Regions from separate parts of the Cupriavidus sp. CP313 genome, predicted to be linked through region 2. Evidence: predicted binding sites of a transcription regulator. Region 2 holds the regulator's gene; each other region holds the start of a gene.
The links. Region 2 encodes sigma-54, which starts transcription at its own class of promoters, with help from an activator protein. Its sites were predicted from a motif close to TGGCANGNAANCTGCTTT; they were not measured.

Region 1 (5,593 bases), 170 kb from region 2:
ACGGCAAGAACGCCTTCGTAGCAGGCGTGAACCCGAAGAAGGCCGGCGAAGACTTCGAAGGCATTCCCATCTACGCCAGCGTCAAGGACGCCAAGGCCCAGACCGGCGCCACCGTGTCGGTCATCTACGTGCCGCCCGCAGGCGCCGCTGCCGCGATCTGGGAAGCCGTTGACGCCGACCTGGACCTGGTGGTCTGCATTACCGAAGGCATCCCCGTGCGCGACATGATGGAAGTCAAGGACCGCATGCGCCGCGAGAAGAAGAAGACCCTGCTGCTGGGACCGAACTGCCCGGGCCTGATCACGCCGGACGAAATCAAGATCGGCATCATGCCGGGCCACATCCACAAGAAGGGCCGCATCGGCGTGGTGTCGCGCTCGGGCACGCTGACGTACGAAGCTGTGGGCCAGCTGACCGCGCTGGGCCTGGGCCAGTCGTCGGCTGTCGGCATTGGTGGCGACCCCATCAACGGCCTGAAGCACATCGACGTGATGAAGATGTTCAACGACGATCCGGAAACGGACGCCGTGGTCATGATCGGTGAGATCGGCGGTCCGGACGAAGCCAACGCGGCTTACTGGATCAAGGAAAACATGAAGAAGCCGGTGGTTGGCTTCATCGCTGGCGTGACCGCGCCTCCGGGCAAGCGCATGGGCCACGCCGGCGCGCTGATCTCGGGCGGTGCCGATACCGCCCAGGCCAAGCTGGAAATCATGGAAGCCTGCGGCATCAAGGTGACCAAGAACCCGTCGGAGATGGGCCGCCTGCTGAAGGCAATGCTGTAACCAGGCCTGCCGTTCCCGCCTGCGCGGGAATGACAAGCATCTCAATGCCCCCGCCCGCGCGGGGGCATTGTCTTTCTGGCGGACAGGTTCAGGGATACCCCTAGGCGAAACATTACAAGATTGAAATCCAATCGAAAGGTTCGTCAGGTAAACAGTCATGTTCGTGTTTTGAGACATCCGAAACCCCGTCAGATGACGGGGTTGCCACCTAAAAAAATCGAGGAGCCCTGCTGTGGAACTGCTGTCTTCCACCACTTTCTGGATTGCGTTGGGATCGATCATCCTGACCAATATCATCCTGTCCGGCGACAACGCGGTGGTGATCGCGCTCGCCTCGCGCAACCTGCCGCCCGCCCAGCAGAAGAAAGCCATCTTCTGGGGCAGCGCCGCCGCCATCATCATGCGCGTGGTGCTGACCGTGGCCGCGGTCAAGCTGCTGAGCCTGCCGTACCTGAAGATCGTCGGCGCCTTGTTGCTGGTCTACATCGGCGTGCAACTGCTGACCGGCGATGACGACGAGGAAGGTCACGACGGCAAGGACAATATCTGGGCCGCCATCCGCACCATCCTGATCGCGGACCTGGTGATGTCGCTCGACAACGTGGTGGCCGTGGCCGCCGCTGCGCAGAAGGGTCCCGAGGGCAGCCAGCTGATGCTGCTGATCATCGGTCTGGGCCTGTCGATCCCGCTGATCGTGTTCGGCAGCACGCTGTTGCTGAAGGTCATGGAGCGCTTCCCGGTCATCATCGTGCTGGGCGCCGCGCTGCTGGGCTACCTGGCCGGCGAAATGCTGGTCAGCGACCCGGTCGACGCCGCCTGGTTCGAAGTCCACGTGCCGCACGCCCACCTGGTATTCGGCGCCGCCGGCGCGATCCTGGTGGTGATCATGGGCAAGCTGCTGCGTCGCCGGTCGGTACAGGCAGCCTGACGAGGTTCCGCCCAAGCGAGAAGGGCGGCCATCTGGCCGCCCTTTTTCGTTGGCGCGCCGGCACGGCGGCCGTCGGTGCCTTAGCCAACTAACTCATGTGAGTGATCGCACATTTTGTCGGTTTGACCTGTGATAGCGGGCCTGAGTGACAAATTTTGGCGCAACTGGCGAGCATCCCCCTGATGGGTGACGAAATTTGTCGCTTTTCACCCCCTACGGATGGGGGATGCTGCTGGCACGCTTACTGCTCAATAGTCCCCGCGTCACGAAACCGAAGACGTGCAACGCTCAACTAAAATCTCTTCGAGGGGTCAAATCATGCAACGGGTACAACAACTGAAGAAACTGGGCCGTCGTGTCCAGAAGGGCTTTACGCTGATCGAACTGATGATCGTGGTGGCGATCATTGGTATTTTGGCTGCTATCGCTATTCCGCAATACAGTGACTACACTTCGCGCACTCGTGCGTCCGGTGCAATGTCGGAACTGGCTGCTGTCAAAACTGCCGTCTCAATGTGCTACCAAGAACTGGGGGCTCTTACGGCTTGCGATTCGGGCGCCAACGGTATCCCCAGTATCAACGTAACGAAGAATATCACCGTGGCAACTGCGACGGCGGTCGTCGATGGCGCTATCACAGTGACCACAGGCGCCACCGACGCAGCAGGCGTTGCTCTTACTATCGTTGATACGCCCACGTACGTCGCTAACAGCAACGCTTTGACGTGGACGAATTCGGGTTCGACTTGCACTGCAGCGAATATCTCGCGTGCCTTCAAGCCGGGTTCGGGCGATTGCCCCTGATCGCACGTGCTGGCTTGCGTAGAAAAAGCGCCTTCGGGCGCTTTTTCCTTGTCTACGCCCCAAGCTATCATGCGCCTTTTCCCCTAAACAGGCGCCCCGATGCAGCCGTCCAGGCCCTTCCTACCGTCGGCCGCCCTCATCGCAGCAATCGTCGTCCCGCTGCTAGTCTCCCGGCACACGCTACCGCTTGCGACGTTCTATGGCGAATGGACAGCCGCGCTCTGCGCGCTCGCCGTCCTCGCGATCCATGTGCGTCGCCGCCCCGGGGCATCGCCTGCCGTGTCGCTGCCGTGGGTGTCACTGCTGTTTCTCTGGCTGGTCGCCGTCGGCCTTGTATTGGGCGCCACTGGCCACCACGACATCACCGGTAGCCGCGTTACCACCATCCTCACGCTGTTCTTAGGCGCAACGGTGACATGCGCGGTATGGTCGTACCGAGGCACGCCTGCGGCATCCACTCAGAACATCGGCGACACCCTCGCCACGGCCTTCCTAATCGCCGGTCTGCTAGGCACCGTCACGCAATGGGTGCAGCTTTTCCACCTCGAGCCCCGCGCTTTCGGCTTAGTCTCCACCTACTTCTACGACAACAACCGCCGCCTGTGGGGCAACCTGAACCAGCCCAACCACCAGGCCACCGTTGAAGGCCTGGCGTTGGTGGCGTCAGTGTGGCTGGCCTCGCGTGGCCGCTTGCGTTTCCCGATGTGGCTCGCCGCCGTGGCCTTGCTGGAAAGCGGCATCGTGCTGTCCGGCTCGCGCACCGGCGTGCTGCATGTTGGCCTGGCTGCCTTCTACGCGCTGGCCGCGGCGTGGCTGGCGCGAGGCGCTCGACGTGACTCGGATCCTATGCAACGTCCGGTCGGGTTGGTCGTAGCTGCAGTAGCGATGGTGGCGATGCTGCTGATCCTGCAGCCTACGATCCGCGCGGCAGGACAAGCGTTCGACTGGCGCCTGTTCGACACCATCGCGCAACTCGAAGCCGAAGACCAGATGTCCGCGCGCGGCGCGCTGTGGACGCATGCGCTGGCAATGTTCCGTGCTCACCCCTGGTTCGGCGTCGGCTGGGGCGAGTTCGGCTGGGCGCAATTCCAGCAGATGCAGCAAGTCGGCGTGAAGGTGGAGATGTCCCTGCACGCCCACAACGCCATCCTCGACCTGCTTGCGAAGACGGGCATCGTCGGCACCGCAGGCGTCGGCCTGATCCTGCTGGCCTGGCTATGGCGCGTGGTTCGCGTTCGCCTGTGGCACGGCGATAGCGAAGAGCGCAAGCAGACCGTGCTGATACTCACCTGGCTGGCCATGCTGTGCGCGCATTCGATGCTCGAATACCCGCTGCATTACCTCTATTTCTTCCTGCCGTTCTGCTTCATGCTCGGTTGGCTGGAGCCGTCGGGCTTCGGGCGTTGGCGCGTGCCGATGCCAGTGGCACGGGGGCTGGCGATCGCGTTTGTCGTGGTGGCTGCGGTCGTACTGGCCACCATGTGGCAAGACTACCGCCGCGCCGAAGCCCGCGAATATGCTAGCAGCGAAGGCCGCAACGCCTTGCCGATGCCGCGCTTCTGGTTCCGCCAGCATGCGCACGCCGATGCTGCCGGCCAGGCCACCATTACGCCGGCCAATGCGGCAGAGTTGTTGCCCGCCCACATCGCCGCCGTCCACCTGCTGCCTACGCCGACCATGATCGCGCGCACCGCATGGTTGCTGGCGCTGACCGGCGATCCTGCGCAAGGCCGCCAGTGGATGGAACGGCTGCGCTGGTACTACCTTGGCGATGAAGTTGCGCAATACGCTGCGATTGCGAAGGCATGCCGCGACCTGGCACCAGACGAACGCCCGCAGGCATTCTGCGCATGGGTTGGCGACCGTTCGCGTCGGTACTCCGAATGGCCCCGGGACTGACCTAATAGTACGGATACGGGCTGTAATAGACCGGCGGCGGGGGCGGCGGATAGTAGTAGTACCGCGGCGCCGGCGGCGGCGCGGCGGCCACGCGCCCGGGGGCCGGCACGCGGTTGCCGCTGGCGTACATGCACTGAACGTAGGCGGCATCGTATTGCTGTTGCGTGCCGTAACCCGCGTACTGGGCATTGCCCGCGCCGACCGCCGCGCCAGTCAGCAGGCCGACGCCTGCACCCACCGCCGCACCCGAACCGCCATTGAACGCCGCGCCCGCCGCTGCGCCCAGCGCGGTGCCGACCACGGCGCTGCCGACGGCAGCATTGTTGGCGGCCTGCGAGGATGAGACACCGCCCACCCGCCCGAGGGCGAACTGGCGGCAGTTGTAGTCGTCGGCGCGGAACTGGTCGAAGCTCTTGCCGGTGCCCGGCAGCACCATCACGCTGGGGCCGGCAGGCATCACGGCGCAGGCGCCGAGGGTCAGGGTGGCCACGGCCAGCGTGGCGCGGGTCAGGGCATGCATGGTGTCACCCCGCATCAGGAGTTGGGCGGCGGCTGTGCCGGTACGCGCTGCCAGCCGTCGGGGCAGGCCTGCACATAGGGGTAGTAGCCTTCGGGCTGGTTGCAGTGGTACCACCAGCCTTGCTGCGGCGCTACGCCGTCCGGGCCGGGGACCGGCACGGGGCCGTTCGGTCCCTGTTCGATGTACTGCGGCGGCGCCGCGGGTGCGGTGACCACGGCGGGCGGGTAGTAGTACGGGGCGGGGTAGCCATACGGGTAGCCGCCGTAGAACACGCCGGGCCCGAAATAGAGGCCCACGCCGACGCGCGTGCGCGTCTTGATAAAGCCGTCGCGTGCGTCGCTATCGTGTAAAGCGGCATCGTGGAGATCGGCCCGCCCGGCGAGGGCGGCGCCGCCTGCGGCCGTGGCCGCCAGTGCCAGGGCGATCTGGCAGAGCATGCGCCCGTTCATGGTATCCACCTCATCCCCGCGCGCACCGCATGGCACGCCACGGACAGGGTCAGCAGGCCGCAACCAGCGCGGGCCTGCAATCGTATTGAATACCAAATTGTCCCGCGCCGGCGCCACGGCGGCGCGGCTGGAAATGCGGCGTTACCTTTATTACCGGGGAACGACGTTGGCGTAAGACGTCGTGACACAGCCCATCGCGGCGCGTGTT
Region 2 (5,593 bases):
TCTGGCGCTTGCGGGTCTCGTCGTCCAGCCGCTGGTAATAAGTGATCTCGGGCTTGCCGAGCACCTGGATGCGGTTGGGGTGGATCAGGTTCAGGTGGCCCACCAGGTCGGCGGCGGAGGTGGCTTCGCGGGCGAACTCCACGTCGAAGGCGCGGTCCGCGCCTTCCAGGCCGGCCACCCACGAGAGTTTGATGTCGGCCGCGTTGTCGTCGAAGATGGACTGGGAGGTGACGCCGGTAAGTTCCATGCGGTATGACTGGTGGGGCGGTTTGCTAAGCGCCTGGCGCCTGCCCGGTCTGGTGCCGGCCCGCCTGGGGGATCAGGGGATCAGGGATGCCATGCGATCAGCAACTGATGGACGGCATCGGGCGTGGGCAGCGTGGCCAGCCCTTCACGCATGTCGCGGTCGGAAAGCAGTTGCGCGATTTCTGACAGGATTTCCAGGTGCTGCTGGGTAGCCTGTTCGGGCACCAGCAGGAAGATCAGCAGCGATACCGGCTTGCCATCCGGCGATTCGAACGGAATCGGCTCGGCCAGGCGCATGAAGGCGGCCAGCGGCTGCTTCAGGCCCTTGATGCGGCCGTGCGGGATCGCCACGCCGGCGCCCAGGCCGGTCGATCCCAGCGACTCGCGCGCGAACAGGTTGTCCGTCACGATGGCGCGCGCCACACCATGGTTGTTCTCGAAGAGGAGCCCGGCCTGCTCGAACACACGCTTCTTGCTGGTGACGCTGACGTCGAGGGTGATGTTGCCGGGTGGCAGCAATTTGGCCAAACGATTCATGGGCGATGCGCAGGATTTCAGTTAGCGGGCGGATCGTTCCGCCGGGCAGTGGGCTGGCCCCGGGCTGCCGTTGGCCTGGCCGGAGGCGTCCGGCCCATTATAGAGCAGCGACTACCCCCGCATTGTGCAGCGCAGCGGGGCAAGCCGGTGCAGAACGATACATGGTGATGCAATCGTGCCTCCGGGCCGGGGGCCGGCGCACCGATGCGGGGCGCGGCCAGGATTCCCTCTCTTTGTATGGCGCAGCATACACCTTGGCGCAGCGCTTGCGAACACCCTTGCCCATTCGGGTGAAAAGCGTTGGCTCCGGCGCCACAGCCGGGCCGCACCGCCAGTGCGGGCGCGGCATGCCGGCGGCAACCCGGAACGCGAGGGCGCAAAAAAGCCGCGCTTCGTGGCGCGGCTTGCCTGTTCAATCCTGATTCAGCAGCCCGCTGCGGGGCTGCCGGGCACGGTCATTGCTGCATTTGCGCTGCGGCCATCTGGTACTTGACCGCTTCGCGGTCGTGGCCTTGCACGCGATCCTTGTAGCGGATCACCTGACGGTCCAGCTTGTCGACGAGTGCGTCGATCGCTGCATATAGGTCTTCGTGATGCGCCTCGACAAAGATGTCCTTGCCCTTGAGATGTAGATTGATTTCCGCGTACTGACGCCGGTCCTTTTCCTTGTGGTTGTCGACAGAGAGCAGCACGCTAACGCCAATGACCTGATCGAAATGCCTGACGATTCGCTCCAGCTTCGTTTCCACGTACTCACGCAGAGGGGGCGTGATGTCCAGGTGGTGTCCACTGATCTTGAAGTTCATAGCGCTTCTCCTTCTGAAAGAGCCTCACCAGGCAGGCGGTGGGCTCGGCTACAAAGACTTGCGGAGATTGACTGCGGGGATCTTCAGGGCTTCGCGATACTTGGCTACAGTGCGGCGCGCAACAACAAAGCCTTGCTCACCCAGCAGTTCGGCAATGCGACTGTCGGAAAGGGGATTCCTCGGGTCTTCGGCTCCTATCAGTTGCTTGATCAAGGCGCGGATGGCCGTTGATGAAGCCGCGCCACCGGTTTCGGTGGACACGTGGCTGCCGAAGAAGTACTTCAGTTCGAAAGTACCCATCGGCGTTGCCATGTATTTATTGGTCGTCACCCGGGAGATGGTTGACTCGTGTAAACCCAGTGTATCGGCAATCTCCCGCAAAACCAAGGGGCGCATGGCGATTTCGCCGTGACTGAAAAAGTTCTTTTGACGTTCGACAATGGCCTGCGAGACACGCAGGATTGTGTCGAACCTTTGCTGGATGTTCTTGATCAGCCAGCGCGCCTCCTGCAGCTTCTGCTGCAGCCCGGCCGTGCCGGACTCACCCTTCGCGCCACGCAGGATTTGTGCATACATATCATTGATGCGCAGCCTCGGCATCACATCCGGATTGAGCTGCGCGATCCAGCCGCCGCCACCCTTGCGCACGAACACGTCCGGCACCACGAAGTCGGCTTCCGGGCGGCTGTATGCATGGCCGGGGTAGGGCGCCAGCGAGCGGATCAGTTCGTGTGCGGACTTCAGCGCCACTTCATCGACCTGCAGCGCCTTCTTCAGCCGCGTGTAGTCGCGTACTGCGAGCAACTCCAGGTGGTTGGTGACGATGTTCAGCGCCAGCTCGCGCTGCGGGTGCGTCAGGCGCCGCAACTGCAGGGCCAGGCACTCGGCGGCGTTGCGCGCGCCCACGCCGGGCGGGTCGAAGCTCTGCAGCAGCGTGAGGATCGCGTGGACTTCGTCGATCTCGAACTCGAGTTCTTCCGGCAACTCCGTGCAGATCTCCTCAAGCGATGCGCTCAGGTAGCCATCGTCGTCGAGCGATTCGATCAGGAAGATGGCCAGGCCCTTGTCGCGCGCCGAGACCTTCAGCGGCGTGAGCTGTTCCATCAGGTACTCGCGCAGCGTGGGCTCGGCTTCGCGCAGCTGCATCGGCGTTTTTTCGTCCTCGTCGCCCTGGGGGCGGCGGGCAAAGTCGTCCAGGCTCCAGTCGCCGCTGCCATAGTCGTCGCCGTTGCCGCTGTCGCCATAGCTGTCGTCGTCACCCGCGCCGTCGGCGCGGGCCTCGCCATTGCCCTGGGGCTCTGCCGGGGCGGGCGCCGGTGCGCTCTGCAGGTTGACCGAGCCGTCGGCCGCCACGCGCAGCGGGCTTTCGATCCAGTCGTTCTCGCGCTCGAGCAGCGGGTTTTCCGTCAGCGCCTGTTCGACCTCTTGCTGCAGTTCCAGCGTAGAGAGCTGCAGCAGCCGGATTGACTGCTGCAGTTGCGGGGTCAGGGCCAGATGCTGGGAAAGACGGAGCTGTAGCGACGGTTTCATGCGACCTATTCTATGCGCAACTATCCGTTGTTGGAACGGAAATTGCTATCGCTTATGCGGTCCGATCGCCGCTGGCTGTGGGAGGGCCCACGCGCGCCCGCGAAGAGGCCTGCCGCTCCAGGGCAGGCCGCTGCATCACATGCGGAAGTTCTCGCCCAGGTAGACGCGCCGCACTGCGTCATTGGCGATGATTTCCTCGGGCTGGCCCGCGGCCAGCACCGTGCCTTCGCTGATGATGTAGGCGTGGTCGCAGATGCCGAGCGTCTCGCGCACGTTGTGGTCGGTGATCAGCACGCCGATATTGCGTGCCTTGAGGAAGCTGACGATGCGCTGGATCTCGCCCACGGCGATCGGGTCCACGCCGGCGAAGGGCTCGTCCAGCAGGATGAAGCGCGGCGACGACGCCAGCGCGCGCGCGATTTCCACGCGGCGGCGCTCGCCGCCCGACAGCGACAGCGCCGGGTTGTTGCGCAGGTGCGCGATCTGCAGGTCGTCGAGCAGCGAATCCAGGCGGCGCTCGATCTCGGCCTTGGGCAGCGGCTTGCCGTTGTTCACCTGAAGCTCCAGCACCGCGCGGATGTTTTCTTCGACGTTGAGCTTGCGGAACACCGAGGCTTCCTGCGGCAGGTACGACAGCCCCATGCGCGCGCGCTCGTGGATCGGCAGGCCGCTGATGTGGTCGCCGTCGAGCACGATATCGCCTTCGTCCAGCGCCACCAGGCCCACGATCATGTAGAACGACGTGGTCTTGCCCGCGCCGTTGGGCCCGAGCAGGCCGACCACCTCGCCGCTCTTCACGTCGAGCGAGACGTCCTTGACCACCGTGCGCGAGCCATAGCGCTTCTTCAGGTGGCGCACGACCAGCGTGCTGCCCCCGGGGAGGATGGCGGAGGCTTCGACGGAAGGCTTGTCGGCGATGGTTGCGGTATCGGTCATAGGCACAGTCAGGCGTTCAGGCGTTTCTGGCGCGGGCAGGCAAGCCGGCGCCAGGCGTCAGGGTTTGTTGGCAGGCGCGGGCGCCGGCTTCAGGTCCAGCGGCGAGCCGCCGTTGCCCGTGGCGCCGGCCTTCTGGTCCTGGCGCGGCGACAGCACCGCGCGCACGCGGCCGGACGGATTGGCGCCCGTGGCGTCGCCACTACCGCCGCCGGCGGCCGTGTAGAACTCCTTGCGGCTGTCGTAGGTCAGCACCGCGCCGCGGATCTCGTCGACCTGCTTGGCGCCCTGCAGGCGCGCCATGCGGGCATTGCCGATCAGCTTGGAGTACTCTTGCTTGCCGTCGTACTCGATGCGGTCGCCCCAGCCGTCGATGTATTCGTCGACGCCTTCGCGCTTCTGCCGGATGTAGGCCTGCTTGCCCGGCTTGGCGGTGGCCACCGCGAACTGGTAGCCCTCGGGGTCGGTGCGCAGTTCGGCGGCGTCTGACTTCAGGATCATGGTGCCCTTGGTCAGCACCACGTTGCCGGTCAGCGTATAGATCTGCTTGACGTCGTCGTAGCTGGCGTTGTCCGCCTCCAGCACCATCGGCTTGTCGCGGTCCGCGCGCTCGGCCAGGGCGGGCTGGGCCAGCAGGCCGAAGGCCATGGCCAGGGCGAGCAGGGCCGGGGCGGTGCGTCGACGGGACGATGTCGTCAGGGAAGCAGTCATGTTGGCAGGGGTTGCTTGAGGGCGTCTGGGTACGTTGGTGCGGGTTGGTGCGGACCGGCTGCGCATGCCGGCACTGCGTGCGCGGCCCCCGGGCCGGGGATCGGGATCAGGACCCCGGCGCGCGGCCCGGGGACGGCCCGGTGATGATGGTGCCGCGTACATTGCCGAGCAATTGTACTTCGCGCGTGACGTTGTTGAAGATCAGGCCGTTGGCGGTCATCACCGACGGGCCGCGCGTAAGCTTGACCGGCTTGTCGGTCTTGACGATGTCGTCATTGACCAGCAGCTGGAAATAACTGGATGCGGCGGTCAGCTGCGGGTCCTTGGACACGTCCACGCCCTGCTGGCGCATGACGAAGCCGTTGCCGTACAGGTCGATCACCGAGCCCTCGGCGTTCATGCGGCCCATATCGGCGCGGGCGGTGACCGGCGGGCGGTCCGGCTCGTACGCGCGCATGGCGGGCCGGGTCACCTCGTAGGTCTGGTCGTCCTCGAAATGGACCATGCGATCGCCGGTGAAGCGGATCTTGGTGCTGCCGTCCGGCGCCAGCTCGGTGGCCGAGAAGCGGTCCATGAAGTAATCAGGCTCATGCTTCCTGGTGCTTTGCGCGGCCGGGTCTTCCTTGGGGGAGTTGATCTGGACCAGCCAGAACGTGCTGCCCGCCACGAAGGCCATCAGCAGCAGCGGCAGCAGCCGCATGACGATGCCGCTGAGGGAGGCGAGGAGTGCCTGCATGGTGTCCTTGGCGTTGTGCCGGTTGTGCCGGGCCCGCGCCCGCTCAGATGACCTTGGCGCGGGTCAGGTCGTGGATATGCAGCGCGCCGGTCAG
Region 3 (5,593 bases), on a different contig from region 2:
ACAAGAAGATCGGCGTGATGTACTGCCTGGTCGCCCTGGTCATGCTGCTGCGCGGCTTTTCCGACGCGATCATGATGCGCGCCCAACTGGCGCTCGCCACCAATGGCGCGACCGGCGTGCTGCCGCCTGAGCACTACGACCAGATCTTCACCGCCCACGGCGTGATCATGATCTTCTTCGTGGCCATGCCGCTGATGACCGGCCTGATGAACCTGGTCGTGCCGCTGCAGATCGGCGCGCGCGACGTGGCCTTCCCGTTCCTGAACACGCTCTCCTTCTGGCTGTTCGTGGCGGGCGCCATGCTGGTCAACGTCTCGCTGGGCGTCGGTGAATTCGCCAAGACTGGCTGGCTGGCCTACCCGCCGCTGTCGGGGCTGGACTACAGCCCGGGGGTAGGGGTGGACTATTACCTCTGGAGCTTGCAGATCTCGGGCCTGGGCACCTTGCTCACCGGCGTGAACTTCCTGGTGACGATCCTGCGCATGCGCGCGCCGGGCATGACGCTGATGCGCATGCCGGTGTTCACCTGGACCGCGCTGTGCACCAACGTGCTGATCGTGGCCGCCTTCCCGGTGCTGACCGTGACCCTGGCGCTGCTGGGCCTGGACCGCTACGTCGGTACGCACTTCTTCACGAACGACGGTGGCGGCAACGCCATGATGTACGTGAACCTGATCTGGATCTGGGGCCACCCCGAGGTGTACATCCTGATCCTGCCGGCGTTCGGCATCTTCTCTGAAGTGATCGCCACGTTCTCGGGCAAGAAGCTGTTCGGCTACAAGGGCATGGTGTACGCGACCGCCGCGATCATGGTGCTGTCGTTCATCGTGTGGCTGCACCACTTCTTCACGATGGGTTCGGGCGCCAACGTCAACGCTTTCTTCGGCATCACGACCATGATCATCTCCATCCCGACCGGGGTGAAGATCTTCAACTGGCTGTTCACCATGTACCGCGGCCGGGTCCAGATGACCACGCCGGTGCTGTGGACGCTGGGTTTCATGATCACCTTCGTGATCGGCGGCATGACCGGCGTGCTGATGGCCGTGCCGGCTGCTGACTTCGTGCTGCACAACAGCCTGTTCCTGATCGCCCACTTCCACAACGTGATCATCGGCGGCGTGCTGTTCGGCTACCTGGCCGGCATCACCTACTGGTGGCCGAAGGCGTTCGGCTTCAAGCTGAACGAGCGCCTGGGCAAGTACGCCTTCTGGTGCTGGCTGGTGGGCTTCTACTTCGCCTTCATGCCGCTGTACGTGCTGGGCCTGATGGGCATGACCCGCCGCCTGAACCACACCGACAACCCGGCCTGGACGCCGTGGCTGTACCTGGCCGTGGTCGGCGTGGTGTTCGTGGCGCTGGGCATCTTCTTCCAGGTGCTGCAGATCGTGGTGTCGATCCGCGACCGCAAGAAGCTGGCCGACGTGACCGGCGACCCGTGGGGCGGCCGCACCCTGGAGTGGGCCACCTCGTCGCCGCCGCCGTTCTACAACTTCGCGCACACCCCGGTGGTGCGTGACCTGGACGCGTTCGCCGACATGAAGGCCCGCGGCGAGACCCTGCCGACCGAAGGCTACGAGAAGATCCACATGCCCAAGAACACGGGCGCGGGCTTCATTATCGGCGCCTTCAGCCTGGTGTTCGGCTTTGCCCTGACCTGGCATATCTGGTGGATGGCCGCGGTTGGCCTGGTGGGCATGATCTGGGCGTTCATCCACCGCAGCAACGACGACCACATCGACTACTACGTGCCGGCCACCGAGGTCGAGCAGATTGAAACGCGCCAACTGCAGCGCATTGCTTCGCAGGCCTAAGAACCATGTCGACTCAAGTCCTAGACCGCATCCCCGCGCAGGCAGGCGCCTCGGCTCACGCTGACGCGCACGGCCATGACCATGCGCACCACGATACCAGTGCCAATACGGTGTATGGCTTCTGGATCTACCTGATGAGCGACTGCATCATCTTCGCCGGACTGTTCGCGGCCTTTGCCGTGCTGCGCGGCGAACTGGCAGGCGGCCCGTCGGCGAAGGAGCTGTTCGAGCTCAACTACGTGCTGGTGGAGACCTTCATCCTGCTGTTCTCCTCGATCACGTACGGCATGGCGATGATCTCGCTGCAGAACCGCAGCCTGAGCCGCGTGCAGGTGTGGCTCGGCGTCACGTTCCTGCTGGGCCTGGCCTTCATGGCGATGGAAATCAACGAGTTCCATCACCTGATCGCCGAAGGCGCCGGCCCGGGCCGCAGCGCGTTCCTGTCGTCGTTCTTCACCCTGGTCGGCACCCACGGCCTGCACGTTGCCAGCGGCATGCTGTGGATGATCGTGCTGATGTGGCAGCTGTCGAAGAAGGGCATCACCCCGACCCTGACCAAGCGCCTGACCTGCCTGTCGCTGTTCTGGCACTTCCTGGACGTGGTCTGGATCGGCGTGTTTACCGTGGTCTACCTGATGGGACATCTGTGATGGCACAACACAACGCACCGGCGGCGCACGGCGCCCACGACTCGCACGATTCGCACGCGGGCCACGACACCCACGCCAGCTTCAAGTCGTACGCGATCGGCTTCATCCTGGCCGTGATCCTGACCGTGATCCCGTTCAAGCTCGTGATGGACGGCAGCATGGACAAGGGCAAGATCCTGTGGATCATCCTCGGCATGGCCGTGGTTCAGATGCTGGTCCACCTGAAGTACTTCCTGCACCTGGACACGTCGTCCGAGCAGCGCAGCAACGTGATCGCGCTGCTGTTCACGGCGCTGATCCTGGTGATCGTGGTGGCAGGTTCGCTGTGGATCATGCACAACCTGAACACCAACATGATGGCGATGTAAGGACTGGCGTCTTGGCATCGAGAGCGGGGCCCCGAAAGGGGCCCCGTTTTTTTTTAACCGTCGCCAGCCTTGGGGCATGGTGCCCGGCCCTGGTGCGGGGGTGCGCAGCGGCTGGCGCCTTTCACATGCCGCCCGCACGGAATTGCACCGATGCACGGGAGTGGTGCGCGCGCCGCCCGCACTGCTCTGGTGCGGATACGCGATCGTGGGCGGCGGTAGTGCCTGCGCGCCGCGCCAGCACGCCGTCTGCCGCCGGCGCGGCGGGTATCAGGCGGTTTGTCTCCATGGCACGCTAGTTGCAGATACATCACCCGGGGAGCGTAGTCCCTGACCAACACCACAAACGGGAGCTGCAAATGCAACGACGTGACATGCTGAAGCTGACGGCGATCGCCGCCGCGGCAATGATCGGTACCAGCCCGCTGGCCATGGCGCAGTCCAAGGAACCGATCAAGGTCGGTATCCTGCACTCGCTGTCCGGCACGATGGCCATTTCGGAGACGTCGCTGAAGGACGTGGCCCTGATGACCATTGATGAGATCAACAAGAGCGGCGGCGTGCTGGGGCGCAAGCTGGAGCCGGTGGTGGTGGACCCCGCCTCGAACTGGCCGCTGTTCGCGGAAAAGGCGCGCCAGCTGATCACCAAGGACAAGGTCGCGGTGACCTTCGGCTGCTGGACCTCGGTGTCGCGCAAGTCGGTGCTGCCGGTCTATGAAGAGCTGAACTCGCTGCTGTTCTACCCGGTGCAGTATGAAGGCGAAGAGATGTCGAAGAACGTCTTCTACACCGGTGCAGCGCCCAACCAGCAGGCCATTCCGGCGGTGGAATACCTGATGAGCAAGGAAGGCGGCGGCGCCAAGCGCTTCTACCTGCTGGGCACGGACTACGTCTACCCGCGCACAACCAACAAGATCCTGCGCGCCTTCCTGAAGAGCAAGGGCGTGGCCGACAAGGACATCGAAGAGGTCTACACCCCGTTTGGCCACAGCGACTACCAGACCATCGTCGCCAATATCAAGAAGTTCTCGCAGGGCGGCAAGACCGCGGTGATCTCCACCATCAACGGCGACTCCAACGTGCCGTTCTACAAGGAGCTGGGCAACGCCGGGCTGAAGGCCAAGGATGTGCCGGTGGTGGCGTTCTCTGTGGGTGAGGAGGAGCTGCGCGGCATCGATACCAAGCCGCTGGTGGGCCACCTGGCCGCGTGGAACTACTTCATGTCGGTCAAGAACCCCGAGAACGACGCCTTCCGCAAACAGTGGGCGGCATGGGTCAAGGCCAACAACCTGCCCGGCGGCGACAAGCGTGTGACCAACGACCCGATGGAAGCCACCTACGTGGGCATCCACATGTGGGCGCAGGCCGTGAAGAAGGCCGGCACCACCGACACCAACAAGGTGCGCGCCGCCATGTACGGCCAGACCTTCAAGGCACCGGACGGCTTCACGCTGACCATGGGCGAGAACCACCACCTGTACAAGCCGGTGATGATCGGCGAAGTGAAGGGCGACGGCCAGTTCTCGGTGGTGTGGAAGACGCCGAAGGCGGTGCGTGCGCAGCCGTGGAGCCCGTTCATCGCGGGTAACGAAGGCAAGCCGGACAAGGTGATGTAAGCGGACGCCAGTCCGGCTCCCTGACGATGGCTTCCTTCTCCCGCAAGGCGGGGGAGGGGGGTGCATCGGCCCCTTTCGCACACCAGAACTACAAGGCGCTGAAGCGCCGCCACTGCGCCAGCCACTATGCCCAAACTACTTCCGACAATGGCCATGCCATGGCTGCGCGCCCTGCTGGCGGCGCTGCTGCTGGCGGCTGCGCCGTGGGCCGCGGCACTGACGCAGGCCGACCTGAAGCCGCTGGCAGAAGACGATTTCGATGCCAAGACCGCCGCGCTGGCCGCACTGGCCAAGGCACCCCCGGCGGAAGCCGGCCCGATCCTGAAGGCCTTGCAGGACGACGTGCTGCAATACGCAGCGTCGGTCGGCATGGTGCGCCAGGACGGCGACAAGACCGTCGATGCCATTACCGGCAAGCCGGTCGCGGTGAAAGCCGACGAACTGGAGTCCCTGACCCTGAACAACAGCCTGCGCGCGCTGGTCGACAGCGCCGCCAGCAGCCTGCTGCTGCAGTCGCCCGATATCGCGGTGCGCGCGCAGGCCATCGCCACGCTGCGCGCCCAGCCGGAAAGCGCCTCGCGCGCCGCGGTCGAAGCCGCGCGCAAGAACGAGGCCGATGCAGGCCTGCGCACCAGCCTGGACGTGATCTGGGCCAACCTGGTGCTGGCCGAGCCGGCCGATCCGGCAGCGCATGACGCGCGGCTTGAAGCCATCCGCATCCTCGGCAGCGACAGCAACCCGCAGAGCCGCCAGAAGCTGGCGCCGCTGGTGGAGCGCGACAGCGCCGGCAACTACCGCGAGCCCGATGCCGACGTGCGCCTGGCCGCGCAGCAGGCGCTGGACACGCTGCGCAGCGACCAGCGCCGCGCCGAGCTGATCGGCAACCTGTTCGCCGGGCTGAGCCTGGGCAGCGTGCTGTTGCTGGCCGCGCTCGGGCTGGCCATTACCTATGGCCTGATCGGCGTCATCAATATGGCGCACGGCGAATTCCTGATGATCGGCGCCTATGCCACCTATGTGGTGCAGTCGCTGTTCCGTGCCTACGCGCCGGGTGCGTTCGACTGGTACCTGCCGGCGGCGCTGCCGGCGTCGTTCCTGGCGGCAGCAGTGGTGGGCTTCGTGCTCGAGCGGCTGGTGCTGCGCCACCT

Region 1: the regulator sigma-54 is predicted to act here: its motif matches at 1,947-1,964, upstream of ACW4E8_RS02680 (pilin).
Region 3: the regulator sigma-54 is predicted to act here: its motif matches at 3,118-3,135, upstream of urtA (urea ABC transporter substrate-binding protein).

The regions. Positions count from the first base shown of each region.
Region 1 is NZ_JBSVZB010000002.1:102,064-107,656, reverse strand. Features, by position in the region: gene sucD (succinate--CoA ligase subunit alpha) at 1-785, shown strand, start outside; gene ACW4E8_RS02685 (TerC family protein) at 1,018-1,713, shown strand; gene ACW4E8_RS02680 (pilin) at 2,032-2,517, shown strand; gene ACW4E8_RS02675 (PglL family O-oligosaccharyltransferase) at 2,617-4,416, shown strand; gene ACW4E8_RS02670 (hypothetical protein) at 4,418-4,936, opposite strand; gene ACW4E8_RS02665 (hypothetical protein) at 4,951-5,385, opposite strand.
Region 2 is NZ_JBSVZB010000002.1:273,158-278,750, reverse strand. Features, by position in the region: gene hprK (HPr(Ser) kinase/phosphatase) at 1-247, opposite strand, end outside; gene ptsN (PTS IIA-like nitrogen regulatory protein PtsN) at 328-783, opposite strand; gene hpf (ribosome hibernation-promoting factor, HPF/YfiA family) at 1,239-1,589, opposite strand; gene ACW4E8_RS03500 (RNA polymerase factor sigma-54) at 1,638-3,119, opposite strand; gene lptB (LPS export ABC transporter ATP-binding protein) at 3,255-4,055, opposite strand; gene lptA (lipopolysaccharide transport periplasmic protein LptA) at 4,113-4,763, opposite strand; gene lptC (LPS export ABC transporter periplasmic protein LptC) at 4,870-5,499, opposite strand; gene ACW4E8_RS03480 (KpsF/GutQ family sugar-phosphate isomerase) at 5,543-5,593, opposite strand, start outside.
Region 3 is NZ_JBSVZB010000004.1:375,810-381,402, reverse strand. Features, by position in the region: gene cyoB (cytochrome o ubiquinol oxidase subunit I) at 1-1,814, shown strand, start outside; gene cyoC (cytochrome o ubiquinol oxidase subunit III) at 1,820-2,464, shown strand; gene cyoD (cytochrome o ubiquinol oxidase subunit IV) at 2,464-2,832, shown strand; gene urtA (urea ABC transporter substrate-binding protein) at 3,189-4,445, shown strand; gene urtB (urea ABC transporter permease subunit UrtB) at 4,593-5,593, shown strand, end outside.